Regions from separate parts of the Shewanella psychromarinicola genome, predicted to be linked through region 2. Evidence: predicted binding sites of a transcription regulator. Region 2 holds the regulator's gene; the other holds the start of a gene.
The links. Region 2 encodes sigma-54, which starts transcription at its own class of promoters, with help from an activator protein. Its sites were predicted from a motif close to GTTGGCACGNNNNTNGNNT; they were not measured.
Positions count from the first base shown of each region.

Region 1: the regulator sigma-54 is predicted to act here: its motif matches at 7,044-7,062, upstream of flhA (flagellar biosynthesis protein FlhA).

Region 1 covers NZ_CP034073.1:4,666,464-4,674,495, forward strand. The annotation lists gene EGC80_RS20240 (chemotaxis protein CheA) at 1-669, opposite strand, end outside; gene EGC80_RS20245 (protein phosphatase CheZ) at 685-1,422, opposite strand; gene cheY (chemotaxis response regulator CheY) at 1,436-1,819, opposite strand; gene EGC80_RS20255 (RNA polymerase sigma factor FliA) at 1,864-2,583, opposite strand; gene EGC80_RS20260 (MinD/ParA family protein) at 2,576-3,457, opposite strand; gene flhF (flagellar biosynthesis protein FlhF) at 3,462-4,847, opposite strand; gene flhA (flagellar biosynthesis protein FlhA) at 4,877-6,976, opposite strand; gene flhB (flagellar biosynthesis protein FlhB) at 7,111-8,032, opposite strand, start outside.
Region 2 covers NZ_CP034073.1:1,834,227-1,842,258, reverse strand. The annotation lists gene lptA (lipopolysaccharide transport periplasmic protein LptA) at 1-505, shown strand, start outside; gene lptB (LPS export ABC transporter ATP-binding protein) at 502-1,233, shown strand; gene EGC80_RS07950 (RNA polymerase factor sigma-54) at 1,376-2,860, shown strand; gene hpf (ribosome hibernation promoting factor) at 2,886-3,173, shown strand; gene ptsN (PTS IIA-like nitrogen regulatory protein PtsN) at 3,176-3,619, shown strand; gene rapZ (RNase adapter RapZ) at 3,616-4,482, shown strand; gene EGC80_RS07930 (HPr family phosphocarrier protein) at 4,499-4,774, shown strand; gene mgtE (magnesium transporter) at 5,240-6,604, shown strand; gene EGC80_RS22410 (hypothetical protein) at 7,127-7,279, shown strand; gene EGC80_RS07920 (transposase) at 7,299-7,550, shown strand.

The DNA of each region.
Region 1 (8,032 bases), 2.3 Mb from region 2:
ATCATCAGTAATGTCGTCACTACTATTGGTTACCGCAGACGTTGAATCGATATTGGCTTTTTTACTATCAGAAGCTTTAGATGAAGCAGGGCTTTTGCCTGTACCATGTAAAGCATCAAGTAAAGCTTCAAATTCAGACTCATCAATTTCATCAATACTGCCTGAGCCGGATATTTGCGCTGAGGGCGTACTCATTTCTTCGATGGATTCAGGCTGGTTAAACTCAACAACATTTTCAATTGGTTCTGGCTCTCCTGCCGTCATTTCTGAAGGTAATGGCGCACCTGAACTTAATAATTTGAGTTTAGCGAGTAACGCAGGATCAGCGGAGTCTTGTTGCTGTCCCTGCTGAGTTTGAGCAAACATGGTATTAATCGCATCAACCGCTTGCAAAATAATATCCATTAACTCTGAATTTACGCCGCGTTTGCGGGTGCGTAAAAGGTCGAAGGTATTTTCAGCTTCATGACAAACATCAACCATTGGACCCAGACTTAAAAAACCAGCCCCACCTTTAACGGTGTGAAATCCACGGAAAATAGCATTAAGTAAATCACTGTCATCAGGATTATTTTCAAGAGTAACGAGCTGCTCCTGTAGAAGCTCTAAAATCTCACCAGCTTCAATTAAAAAGTCCTGGAGTATCTCTTCATCAACATCAAAAGACATTAAATTGACTCCTAATTAGAAACCCAGACTTGAAAGCAGATCATCTACTTCATCTTGACCAGTTACCACATCTTCACGCCGTTCAGCATGCATAATGGGACCTTCTGCTTCTATTTTATTATCGTTTATAGTAGGCAATAATTCGCTAGCATTATCACCAAACACCGTTAGCATTGAAACCAAATTAGTTTCTACTTCACGAACTAAATCAATCACTCGACGGATCATTTGGCCTGTCAAATCTTGAAAGTCTTGTGCCATTAAAATTTGATTTAACAGCTCGCGAAGGCGATTAGAGTCATGCTCGCTATGCGACATAAACTGTTGAACATCATGACAAAGTGACTTAAATTCACCTAATTCTATATCACGACGCATCAATTTATCCCACATGGGCGTCACTGATTGTATATTGCTAATGATGGTATCGGCCAAAGGAAGACATTCTTCAACTGCATCCATGGTTTTATTTGCAGCTTGTTCTGTCATATCGATAACATAGTTCAACCTTTCTCTAGCATCCGGTATTTCGGTATTCGCTAATTCAGATAAACGGTTATCAACTTGGAAATCTTTTAGTGCACTGTGGAGTTGTCGAGTTAACTTACCGACTTCTTCAAAAAGCTCACGCTGTAATGGCGTTGCAAGCTCTCTGATGTAATCATCAGCTTCTGCTTGATTACCCGAGGTAAGCAATTCAACAAGTTCTTGGGCTTGTTCAAGAGTGACCAAGCCAGATATTGATGCCTGCATGACTTATCCTTGCTTATGCGAGTCGTTCAAAGATTTTATCTAACTTTTCTTTTAACGTAGCGGCGGTGAAAGGTTTTACTACATAACCATTTACACCTGCTTGCGCTGCAGCAATAATTTGTTCACGCTTAGCTTCAGCGGTTACCATCAATACAGGTAAATGCTTTAACGAATCATCAGCACGAATGGCTCTAAGTAAATCAATACCTTGCATTCCAGGCATGTTCCAGTCTGTTACTACAAAATCAAAATCGCCTTTTTGTAACATTGGTAGGGCTGTTGAGCCATCATCTGCTTCTTGAGTATTATTATATCCCAAGTCTCGCAACAAGTTCTTAATGATACGCCTCATTGTTGAAAAATCGTCAACAATAAGAATCTTCATATTCTTGTCCAAGGTTTCCTCCGGTGAGCTGACTCTCGTTCGCTCTATATAAGTTATTATTCTTGTGTCCAATGCTTGAGTTTGGCTTTTAACCTGAGCATTGCCTGACTTAATATCTGGCTTACTCGCGATTCGCTAACGTCAAGGATTGCACCAATTTCTTTTAAATTTAATGCTTCGTCATAATATAACGACAGCACTAACGCATCTCTTTCTGACAATGTCTTAATTGCTTCAACCAAAGCAGATTGAAATTGAATTTCAGCAAGCGAGTCAAAGGTTTCATCTGGCGATTCGTTGTCTGTGATTAACACATCTTGCGCAACACCAAGATCTTCTATACCGATGATTTTACCAACAGAAACATCATTTAAGATGTGATGGTATTCATCAAGCGACATATCAAGTTTTTCAGCAATTTCAGTATCGTGAGCATCACGTCCAAGTTTCTGCCCTAATTCATCAACCACTTGTGCAACCCGGCGATTATTACGATGAACTGAGCGTGGAACCCAGTCACCTCGGCGAATTTCATCTATCATTGCACCACGAATTCGGATACCAGCAAAGGTTTCAAATTTGGCCCCTTTACTATCATCAAATTTTGATGAGGCCTCAAGCAACCCCATCATCCCAGCTTGTAATAAGTCATCAAGTTGCACCGATGCTGGTAATCTTGCCAGCATATGATGAGCAATTTTTTTTACCAGCGGTGCATACTGTTCAACAATAGATGTTTTGTTATCGAACTGAGTATACGCTGCGGCTTTATTCACCCGTTCTTCCTTCTTGTATCGGTTTACGTTGTACAAGACGTTCAACAAAGAATTCTAAATGGCCGCCGGGCTGTTGTGGCACCGGCCAAGTCATAATTTTATTGGCTAATCCATGGTAAGCAATAGCTGAAGGAGATTTAGGATACGCTTCAACAACTAACTTTTGCTTACGAACCGCTTTACGTAAATTCTCATCAAAGGGTATTGATGCAACCAACTCTAAAGCAACATCTAAAAATCTATCGGTCACTTTACTCAGTTTTGCAAATAATTCCATACCTTCTCGCAAACTACGCACCATATTTGCCACAATTTTGAAGTGGAACACACCATGTTCACGACTTAAAATTTTAATCAGCGCATAAGCATCGGTAATCGATGTCGGCTCGTCGCAAACAACAATTAATACATCCTGTGATGCACGAGAAAAACTCAGCACCATATCTGATATTCCGGCTGCAGTATCAACAATTAAAATATCGAACTGAGTACGCATTTCACTAAATGCACGGATAAGTCCAGCATGTTGTGCTTGCGTCAATTCTACCATCGCTTGAGAACCTGACGTAGCAGGAACAATACCGATCCCTTTAGGTCCGCGCACAATGATGTCATCTAATTCGGCATCACCGGACAAAACATGAGATAAATTTTTCTCAGCCCGTATCCCCAGCATGACATCGACGTTGGCTAACCCTAAATCGGCATCAAGTACTAATACGCGTTTGCCTTTTTCAGCTAATGCAACGGCGGTATTAATTGACACACTGGTTTTGCCCACTCCGCCTTTACCACCGGATACGGCAATTACTTTAACTTTATCGTTATTTGGTTGATTCATCATACGTAAACCACTTGCTTGATCCCGTGTCATAACTTTACTCAAATGCATAGGCGTTGTCATTAGACCACGCTGTGTCTTGTGACGATTGTTGTTCTGTTTCATTTAATGCCGCCAGAGCCTGCTTAGCCAACTCTAGGGTATCAGCCACTTTCATGTCCTCAGGAACACGTTGGCCGTCAGTAACATAGCTCAATGGTAACTCATTTTGAATCAATACGCTCAAAGCACCTGCAATTGATATTGATTCATCTAACTTGGTTAAAATCGCACCCGCTAATGGGATCCGTTTAAAATGCTCAACCGCATCTTGCAATACGCGACGTTGACCGGTCGCCGACAAGACTAAGTAGCTCCTAATTGGAATTCTACTATTGGCTGTTAAATTATCTAATTGCTGATATAAACGCATATCTCGCTGCCCCATACCCGCCGTATCAATTAACACTAACTTACGATTTCTAAACTGATAAAGAATTTGTTCTAATTCAGTTAAATCATGAGCTTGTTTAACCGGACAGCCCATTATTTTGCCATAAGTGGCTAATTGCTCATAGGCGCCAATACGGTAATGATCTGTGGTAATCAATGCTACCTGCTCTGGTCCATGATGGGCGGCAAATCGGGCGGCAATTTTAGCTAAAGAAGTCGTTTTACCAACACCCGTAGGACCCACAAATGCCACAACACCACCCCGTTTGACAATATCATCGCCTTGGTTGTCGAGTAAGTTGGCTAAACTTTGCGGTAATGCGCGCACTAAATCTGCTGGGGTGTAATGTTGGCTTAATCCCGCTAGTTTAGCAGCTACTGCCGGAGAAAACTCTGCGGCAATCAATTTACTTTCAAGCATTGCTCCCACAGGATCGGTGCGCTTTTTTTGGTCTTTCATTAACGATGAAACTTGATGAGTTAATAAGCTACGTAATGAAGCCATTTCTTCACGCAGATCATCCATATCGCCTGAGTGGTTTTTATTATTTTTTGTTGGTTTGTCAGAGACGGATTGCGGTGGCAAGTTCGACGCGGGTTTAGCCGACTTTGCACCTTGTAATTGGCGAGCCCATTCAGGTAACTCTGGCTCGTCTTGTTGCACGGACATTTGTTGTGTCATGCGATTGTGTTGTTTTTCAAGTAATGCCTGTAACGAATCTGCTGCCGCAGGAGGATTGACCTTCGATTGGGCTTTTATGGCAGGTTTAGCGCCTAAAGACACCTTGTCTTCGCTCACATCCATAAAACCCGTGGTCGGCGCTTGTGAAGCGATAGCGGCTTTAGGTTCGTCATAATCTACAGCAGCGACAATCTCGATTCCGCCAGTGACTTTTTTATTCGACATAATGACAGCGTCAGAACCCAACATTTCTTTTACTTGAGCCAATGCCGCGCGCATATCTTTGGCAAAAAATCGTTTAATTTTCACTTATGCACCTCTATAAACTGACGTTATCACTATTGGCCTACAGCAGAAACAATTCTAATTTGTTTCTCGTCCGGTATTTCTTGGTAAGAAATCACGCGTAAATTGGGAATAGTGTATTTAACAAATCGTGACAGCGTTGACCTGAGCATGCCAGATGTCAATAAAATGGCTGGTTGTCCTACCATTTCTTGCTTCTGTGCAGCGTCTAATAATGACTGTTGCATACGCTCTGCAAGACCCGGTTCAATATTAGGACCTTCACCGCCGGTCGCCTGCATAGACTTATGCAACATCTGTTCCAACTCTGGCGCCAATGTAATGACGGGGATTTCAAGTTCTGGTCCAGAGATTTCTTGCACTATCATACGTTTTAGCGCAATCCGCACTGCTGCGGTTAATACTTCGGTGTCATTACTCTTGGTGCCGTATTCTAACAAGGTTTGCACTATGGTGCGTAAATCACGTACCGATACCCCTTCATTGAGTAGGTTTTGCATCACTTTAACCACAGATCCCAGCGGCATAATATCGGGAACAAAACCATCGACTAATTTAGGTGAGTTTTTGCCCAACATGTCTATTAACTGCTGCACTTCTTCATAACCTAACAGCTTGGCCGCATTATTACTGAGTAATTGGCTGATATGTGTCGCCACAACCGTTGCGGTATCGACGACGGTATAGCCTAATGTTTGTGCCTGTTCACGTTGCTCTGGGGCTATCCATACCGCCTCTAAACCAAAAGCGGGGTCGTGAGTTTCAATGCCATCAAGCTTACCGTAAACTTGGCCTGGATTAATCGCTAACTCGCAATCATGTCTCACTTCTGCCTCACCGACCACCACGCCCATTAACGAAATGCGATACGCATTAGGGGATAAATCCAAATTGTCACGAATATGCACCGCTGGCACTAAAAAACCTAACTCTTGTGACAATTTCTTACGTACGCCTTTGATCCTGCCTAATAATTCACCACCTTGAGACTTGTCGACTAATGGAATTAGGCGATAACCAACCTCAAGCCCTATGGTATCAACATGGCGTACATCGTCCCAACTTAACTCTTTAGGTTCTTTATTCTTAGTCTCAACCGGCCCTTTTGTGGCTAAGGTAAGTGCAGCTTGTTTATTGTCAACATTACGCTTGTAAACAAAGTACGCGGCAGCTGCGGTAATGGCTGCGAAAGTCAAAAACGCAAAATGAGGCATACCTGGCACAACACCCATGACAAATAATAATCCAGCAGCAATGGCTAATGATTTATGACTGTCAAACATCTGACTGAACATCATTTGGCCCATATCGCCTGACTCGTTTTGACGAGTCACCAATAAAGCCGCGGCAATGGATAATAATAAACCGGGGATCTGCGCGACTAAACCATCACCAATGGTTAATAACGTATAAATTTCTACGGCGCTAGAAAAATCGAGATCGTGCTGCACAATACCAATAATAAAGCCACCTAAGATATTGATGACTAAGATCATAATACCGGCGATAGCATCACCTTTTACAAATTTTGACGCCCCGTCCATCGCACCATAAAAGTCAGCTTCTCGGGTCACTTCTTCACGGCGAATACCGGCTTGTTCTTGGGTCAGCGTACCGGCATTTAAATCGGCATCAATGGCCATTTGCTTACCTGGCATGGCATCTAAGGTAAAGCGAGCGCTTACCTCAGAAATACGCCCCGCACCTTTGGTCACTACCGCAAAGTTAATGATGATCAAGATAAGGAATACCACTAAACCGACAGCATAGTTACCCCCAATCACCACTGAGCCGAACGCTTCGATCACTTTACCAGCGGCATCACCACCATTATGGCCTTCGAGCAATACAATCCGGGTAGAGGCAACGTTAAGGGCAAGCCTTAATAACGTAGCCACCAGTAATACGGTAGGAAATGCAGCAAAATCAAGAGGTCTATCCGTATAAATGGCAACGAGTAGTACGACTAAAGCTAAAGCAATATTGAATGAAAATAGGATGTCGAGCAAAAAAGCTGGAATGGGCAACACCACCATTCCAAGCGCCGCGAGCACGATTAAAGGCGTACCAATGCCCTTAAATGTCGACGGTCTTATTTGTTTAAATTGCCCGAAAGCGGCTTTTGCATCCATTGAGGTCAACCCTTCATGTAGTCTATTGCGAAATAATGTACTGTTATTTGACGCTAATAGACTGACGAAGCAAAAACTAAGCCAAAACTAAGACAGAGGGAGTCATTTAACGACATAAGCGAATTGAGTGGCGATTAATGCTTCAAATCATCAGGAATGGGCTGACTAAGTGGGATAGCTTTAGGACGACGACCTTTACCTTTTTGATATTGCCTAAGCTGAAATACATAGGCAAGTACTTGTGCGACCGCGGTAAATAAGCCTTCTGGCACTTGTTGATCAATCTTAGTGGTGTGGTAAATAGCACGAGCTAATGGCGGGGCCGATACAATAGCAACATTATGTTCGCGAGCAATTTCACGTATTCTAAAGGCAACGTCATCGACACCTTTGGCGATTAAAAATGGCGCAGAAGAGCGACTTACATCGTATTTTACCGCCACAGCATAATGCTCTGGGTTAACCACAATCACATCAGCGTTAGGCACTTCGGTCATCATACGCCGTTGCGCCATCTCCTGCTGCATTTGTCTAATTTTGCCTTTAACTTCAGGCTTACCTTCAGAATCTTTATACTCATCTTTAATTTCTTGCTTGGTCATTTTTAATTGTTTCTTGTGATTCCAAATTTGAAATGGCACATCAATAATAACAATCAATAACATCGAACTGCACAGTACGATAAACATCCAAATGAGCAACTCTAAAGAATGATAGACATTGCCAGGTAAGTGATCGCTAGACAGGGTCAAAATATCAATGAAATAAAATCTTAGTAGGAAGTAAGCGGATAATGCCACCACCGCAAATTTAGCAATACCTTTAGTCAGTTCAACCAATGCTTGGGTACCAAACATACGCTTAAAACCGTTCATGGGGTTTAACTTACTGCCTTTAGGCATAAAGGCTTTGACTGAAAAAGAGATCCCACCTAAAACAATATTGCCCAAAAAAGCCACAAATGCCAGTAAAGCAATAAAGCTAATTAACGGCCCAGCAAGCTCGTTCCCCACTACGCCCCATACACGAAACATGGAGTTGGTATCAAAAATTTGG
Region 2 (8,032 bases):
TGCTATGGCGAAACAAGGTGATCTGAAACAAGAATTAAAAATTGTTGCGGTTAGCCAATTTGCTGACATAAAAAATAACCAAATCATTTTTAATGGTCCGGTTAAGATTGTCCAAGGCAGTATTAATATCAATGCTGATGAATTACGGGCGTTTACCCCCGAAAACAGCACCAGTAAGAAACTTATCGCCACTGGCAAACCCGCGACGTTTTCACAAGAATTAGATGACGGTCAAATTGGTACTGCCAGTGCCGACGAAATATCCTATGACCTTGCGACTACCACGCTAACATTGACAGGTAATGCCAAACTTAATCAATCGGGTAGCCAAGTGACCGGTAATCGAATTAAGTACAACATCAATGCGCAAGAGCTTATTGCTGAAAGTTCGGGCACAGGGCAAGATCGGGTTATCACCATTATTCAACCTGAGAATTTCCAAGACGAGTCTGCGCCAAAGCAAAAACTCCCTGAAATCCCAGTTAAAAAGCAGATCAAACCATGACCCAAATAACCTTAACCGCTGAAAATCTGGCTAAAAGCTATAAAGATCGTCAAGTTGTTAAAGATGTCAGTTTAACGGTTAAAACAGGCCAAATTGTTGGGCTTTTAGGCCCCAATGGTGCAGGTAAAACAACCACCTTTTATATGGTTGTCGGCCTAGTGAAAAGTGATAAGGGTCGAATTTTAATTGATGATGACGATCTCACTGACGATCCCATGCATCTGCGAGCTCGCAAAGGCATTGGTTACTTACCACAAGAAGCCAGTATTTTCCGTAAACTCACAGTGTATGACAACATTATGGCCGTGTTGCAAACCCGCAAAGAACTCAGTACAAACCAACGTATTGAACAGCTTGAGCATCTATTAGAAGAGTTCCATATTACCCATATTCGAGACAGCCTAGGCATGTCGTTATCGGGTGGTGAACGTCGTCGTGTTGAAATTGCGCGCGCTTTAGCCGCCAATCCAAAATTTATTCTACTCGATGAGCCCTTTGCTGGTGTTGATCCGATTTCTGTCATCGACATAAAAAAAATCATTCAACAACTTAAAAGCCGAGGTCTAGGAGTATTAATTACCGACCATAACGTACGTGAAACGTTAGATGTCTGTGAGCGAGCTTATATCGTCAGCCAAGGTAATTTAATTGCCGAAGGCACACCTGATGAGGTATTGAGCAATCAACAAGTTCGGGCGGTGTACTTAGGTGAACAATTCAAGCTATAGTTACTTTACGGGCCTTTAGTCTATCTAACTCATTTGATTGAACGATATCTAAACAGCGTTAAACATCATTGATGTACGTGACAATCCATTACAGTTTTATAAATTGTCACTTTTATGGAAATCATCTAGGGATAAGCGGTAAATGAAAGCGTCACTCCAACTTAAAATGGGTCAACACTTAACCATGACCCCACAATTGCAGCAAGCCATTCGCTTACTGCAATTATCGTCATTGGAGCTACAGCAAGAAATCCAACAAGCATTGGATTCAAATCCATTACTTGAAATAGAAGATGAGTTTTCTGAAGCAAAAGACCCCGTAAAAGAAAATCGCGACCAAGCTGATACAGACTTCAGTGACAACAGCATTGTCAATATTGAAAAAGACACCTCAACAGTCGACACAGCAGAATCTATGACCAAAGAAACCATGGATGATTTAGCCATGGATACTACATGGGATGAAGTGTACACCGCCTCGCCGATGTCAGGTTCAGGTAGTGCTAGCATGCGCGATGATGACATGCCGTTTCAAGGTGAAACCACCGAAGGTCTGTATGAACATTTAGAATGGCAGAAAAATCTCACTCCCTTTTCAGAGACCGATCTTGCCATTGCCACAGCGATCATCGACGCCGTGGATGAACGCGGTTATTTAACCCAAAGTACCGACGATATTCTCGAAGCCATGGGTGACGAAAATGTTGAGTTAGATGAAGTTGAAGCTGTATTAAAACGAATTCAACACTTTGATCCCGTTGGTGTTGCTGCACGTGATTTAAGTGAATGTTTATTGATCCAATTAGCGCAATTCTCTAACACCACACCCCATATCGATAATGCCCGTTTGCTAATCAAAGACTATTTAACCTTAATTGCTGGGCGTGATTTTAGATTATTGATGCGCAAAACTAAGCTAAAAGAAAATGAGTTACGTGACGCCATCACCCTAATCCAATCACTCAATCCTCGTCCAGGCTTATTGATCACCGCCACCGATGACGAATTCGTTATTCCCGATGTCACGGTACTAAAGAAAAATGGCCGTTGGGTTGTAGAGTTAAACCCAGACAATATGCCCAAAATTGGCGTTAATCAGCAATACGCCGCCATGGCTAGAAGCAGTAAAAATCAGTCTGACAGTCAATTTATTCGAGGCCATTTGCAAGAGGCTAAATGGTTTATTAAAAGTATCGAAAGCCGCAATGATACTCTACTCAAAGTGGCAAATTGCATTGTGCAATTTCAGCAAGGCTTCTTTGAATACGGTGAAGAAGCCATGAAACCTATGGTGCTAAATGATATTGCTGAAGCAGTAGAAATGCATGAATCGACAATTTCACGAGTCACCACACAAAAATATATGCACACCCCACGTGGACTATTTGAACTAAAGTACTTCTTCTCTAGCCATGTCAGCACTGACGATGGCGGGGAATGCTCATCAACAGCAATTCGTGCTTTTATCAAAAAGCTGGTTGCCGCAGAAAACCAGAAAAAACCATTGAGTGACAGTAAAATGGCTCAACTTCTGGCAGAACAAGGCATAAACGTTGCTCGTCGTACGATTGCAAAATACCGAGAAGCAATGCTAATCCCGCCCTCAAACCAACGTAAGAGTTTATAACCTACAAGGTTGTGGAGGATTTTCTATGGATATAAATCTGACTGGACGTCATGTCGAAATAACTGAATCTTTACGTGAGTATGTTAATGGTAAATTTTCAAAGCTTGAACGACACTTCGATCAGATCCATAATGTACACGTTGTACTCCATGTAGACAAATTACAACAAAAAGCAGAAGCCAAAATCCACGTTAATGGCGCAGAGATTTTTGCTATGTCAGAAAATACTGATATGTATGCTGCAATAGACGCCCTGATCGATAAACTCGACCGTCAGGTAATTAAACACAAAGAGAAGTATACAAAACACTAACGATGGAACTTTGTACCATTCTGCAGCCGGAATGCACTACCTGTGCCACACCGGGCAGTAAGAAAAAAGTACTGGAACTCATCAGCAATTTAGTCGCTGCCCAGTATCCAACCCTGTCTTCGCAAGAGGTTTTTGAAAGCCTATTAGCGAGAGAAAAAATGGGTAGCACAGGTATAGGAAATGGCATTGCGATACCTCATGGTCGATTAACGACCATCGATCACCCCATCGCGATATTTGTTAAATGTGAAGAAGCCATTGCCTTTGATGCAATTGATAAGCAGCCCGTGGATATTTTATTTGCTTTGTTAGTACCTGCAGACCAGTGCCAACAACATTTAGGCACGTTATCGAGTATGGCTAAAAAGCTCAGCGATAAGCAAATATTGAAACAGCTTCGCAAAAGCCACAACGCAACAGAACTTTATCGGGTTATAACTGCATGAAACTTGTCATAGTATCGGGACGTTCAGGTTCAGGGAAATCCGTTGCCTTAAGAGTATTAGAAGACCTAGGATATTATTGTGTCGATAATTTGCCTCTACCCCTCATTGGCACATTACTCGCTCAGCTCAAGGGCAGTAATGATTTAGTTGCGATTAGTGTTGATGTCCGCAACATTGCTGAACAAGGCAAAGTGCTTCAAGACCAATTAGCCCTACTTGAACATGACACTGAAATTATCAGCTTCTTTCTAAATTCCAATGATAAAGTGTTACTTAAACGCTACAGCGAAACACGCCGATTGCACCCGTTATCTAAAAATCATATTTCACTGCAAGAAGCGATCAAATTAGAAGGCCGTTTACTTGAGCCTACCGCAAAAATTGTTGACCATTACATTGACACTTCGGCGCTAAATATCTACGAGTTAAGCGACCAAGTTAGGCAAATACTACTAGGCAGTGTCGATAAAGAATTGGTCATTAACTTTGAGTCTTTTGGCTTTAAGCACGGCATGCCGACTGAAGCGGATTTTATGTTTGATGTACGCTTTTTGCCCAATCCACACTGGGAAATAGAATTGCGCCCATTGACAGGATTAGACGAACCCGTACAAGAATTTTTAGGGCGTCAGCCATTGGTCAACAAGTTCATTTGGCAAATTGAAAACCTATTTGAAACCTGGATGCCACACCTAGAACGTAACAATCGCAGTTACCTGACTATCGCGATTGGTTGTACGGGTGGCCAGCATCGTTCGGTATATATTGCAGACCAATTAGCAAAACGATTTAGGCAAGGCAGTAAACACACTGTTAATGCTCGCCACAGAGAATTAAGTATAAGTGAACTCACCGCTAAGTGAGCATAGGATTGCATGAATGATCAAACTTGAACGCCAAGTTACCATTTCCAACAAATTAGGATTACATGCCCGTGCAGCAACAAAACTCGCGGTATTAGCCGCCGATTTTGACGCGAACATCACCTTAACTCAGGGCGAAAAAAACGCCAGTGCCGCAAGTGTGCTTGGGTTGTTAATGCTTGAAAGTGGAATAGGAAAAATGATCACCGTGACCGCAAAGGGTCCAGATGCCGAAGTAGCATTAAATGCAGTGTGTGATCTGATTAATGCTAAATTTGATGAATCTTGCTAAATCAGTGAAGAGTACGATTCGCGAGTCACTCACTTTTTAATCCACTATTATTCTTATTACACGTGGCCTAACCAAACTGTCACGACATTGATGCTCAACGGTAGACATCAGTCCCTCGATAATATTAGCCCTTAGGTTTATCTCACGCAGTTGATACCCATCTGATTAAGTATCAGTTCACTCTGCGGGAGTTTAGCGTTTAACATAATACAGATATCGCCGCTTTCAGCAACGGATCCAGTATGACTCTGCATCCGTGCAGTCGTCCGTCAATATGATGTATAGCAGCGTAGACCATGCATAATTTCGTCCAGAGGAAACGACTCAAGTATCCCATTTCGGCGTTACATTGTCTTACAAGCAGACAACGATTATTGCACCAATACGCCTTAAACAGAAAAACCTGAGCAGCCCAGAATGATTACATACTTTATGATATAAGTATGATGAATAGGAAGTAGATATATGGGTAAAGAGTACCTAGATAATGAGATAACCGAACAACGCCTCAATCAACTCGTTCAAGCGCTAGACAGTGGTTTGTTTGTTCATGCTCGTAACATGTTGCACACCATGTCACCTAACGATGTCGCCCTAATTCTCGAATCATCACCGCCCAAAAATCGACAAGTGTTATGGCAACTCATTGACCAACAATATGCGGGTGAAATTCTTGACGAATTAGGTGAAGAGCTTAAAGATTCACTCATTAGCAGCATGACACCAGAAAAGCTCGCCCAGGCCACAATAGGTATGGACACAGATGATCTCGCCTATATTCTTCGCAGCTTACCCGATGGTGTTTACAAGAAAGTACTTAAGTCAATGCGCAGCCAGGACAGGGATAGAGTAGAACAAGCACTGCGCTATCCTGATGATACGGCAGGCAGTATCATGAACACCGATACCGTCACCTTACGACCCGATGTCAATATCGAAGTGGTATTACGTTATTTACGTCAACGGGGAAACTTACCCGATACTACCGACACCTTATATGTTGTTGACCGTCAAGATCATGTTTTAGGCGGAGTAAGATTAGTCGATTTATTAACCTGCGATCCAAGCGTAACCGTCCGAAGCATTATGGACACAGAGTTAGAAAGTATTCCGGTTGAGATGTCTGATAAAGATGTAGCCCAAAAATTTGAACGACTCGATTGGCTATCCGCCCCAGTCGTCGACAGCCAAGCAAAATTGCTTGGCCGGATCACCATCGATGACATTATCGATGTGATCCGCGAAGATGCCGAGCATTCAATGATGGGGATGGCAGGGATGGATGATGATGAGGATACCTTTGGCCCAGTGCTAAAAAGTACGCTAAGACGCTCCCTGTGGTTAACGATTAACTTATTTGCTGCGTTACTTGCCTCGTCTGTCAGTAACATGTTCGAAGGCACCTTAGAGCAATTTGCCACCATCGCGATTTTAATGACCATAGTTCCGAGTATGGGCGGGGTTGCCGGTAATCAAACCTTAGCACTGGTGATCCGTGGTATTGCACTTGGGCATATTGGCCAAAGTAACTCACGTTGGTTGATTGGTAAAGAACTCAGCATTGGATTATTAAACGGCTTAATGTGGTCTATATTGGTATTTTTTGCAGTATGGCTGTGGAAAGATGACATCGCGTTAGGAGGGTTAATTGGTTGTGCTATGCTGATTAATATGACGGTTGCAGGCTTTGCTGGCGCCACTATTCCAATAATGTTAAAAAAGTTAAATATTGACCCAGCATTAGCCGGTGGCATGGTATTAACCACGGTGACAGATGTGGTTGGCTTATTTGCATTTTTAGGCCTAGCCACATTGTTCTTAATCCACTAGCTCATTCATTTGATTGGTGCACACCATGTCGTCCAGTGAAATTGCAAACTCTAGCGCAATTCCCCGGACGACTTTGCCCCCGCCATACATCGCTAGCCTGTTTAACATGCGTCTTCACGCCCGGATCACTTACCAAGATGACGTCCATTAAAGCCATATCATCAAACCCACTCCTTGTATGATTTTTTAAACCATCCACTCGGAATAACTCATTCGACTATAACGCCTTGCTCATCTTGTCATTAAGATGACCTTTTGCTGCCATATTGGTCATCCATACTGTGCAGCATCGACCACTTCAGCGATAAATAATCGCCATAGCATCTTTCACCAATTTAGTGCAATTGCACCAAACTAACCAATAGGTAAGTAATAACCCATTGACAATAAAATATTAAATACTTGATAAATAACAGATTAAATTTTCCTACAACGTTGGCACAAAGTTTCCATATAACAACTCATACCCACTAAGAGGTAGTTTTATTGTAAAGCATTCCATTGTAGTTGTAGGAGATAGCGATGAAGAAAATTAACTTAAGTCGTCAGATTAAATCGGTCAGTATCATGCTCAATAATATCGTTCAACAATGCCGACAAAATATTTTTTTCTTAGCGCATCTCGGTTGCAGCCAGTGGGATGATGTTGAAACTCGCTCAGGCAAACATAAATAAATCAGCAGGAGGTTATTTGATGAATATGTCAAATACGAGACAGTATCCAGTGGAATTACAAAGACAAGTAATTGATGAAGTCAAAAACCATAACAGATTATTGTCTGATGTAGCAAAGCAATACGGTGTATCAGCTAAAACCGTTTACCAATGGGTAAGAAGTAATGATCTTCGCCAAATGAGAAGCAAAAGCGCTATCGTGTCAGAAATAGCCCATTTACAACAAAAAATCACTCAGCTAAGTCAACAGTTACATACGATGGCAAGCTAAGCATATACGCTTGAGATAGCGTTTAAACTATCTTAAGCCATAATGACTGGAAATTCAGTTAACCGTTTTGGCAAGGATGTTTGATAGTGTTAGCAACTCGTCCCCCAGCAAGTTGAAAACAAAGCAACAAACATTCTAATAATAAGCGCAAAATACTTGCATCCTTGCCGCTTTATTGCTCCACCGTTAGTCGTTAAGGAAGCCGGCTAACATAACAGTTAAGGCGTTATTGGTTCCCCAGATGTAATAGCCAATAACGTCATTTTTATTAAGGTGTTTTAGCTTTAGCCATTGACGGCGCGATTGTCACCATTAACAGAGCTAAATATCAAAACCGTTTTGGCAAGGATGTTTGATAGTGTTAGCAACTCGTCCCCCAGCAAGTTGATAACAGAGCAACAAACATTCTAATAATAAGCGCAAAATACTTGCATCCTTGCCGCTTTATTGACAGTTCAGGCGTTATTGGTTCCCCAGATGTA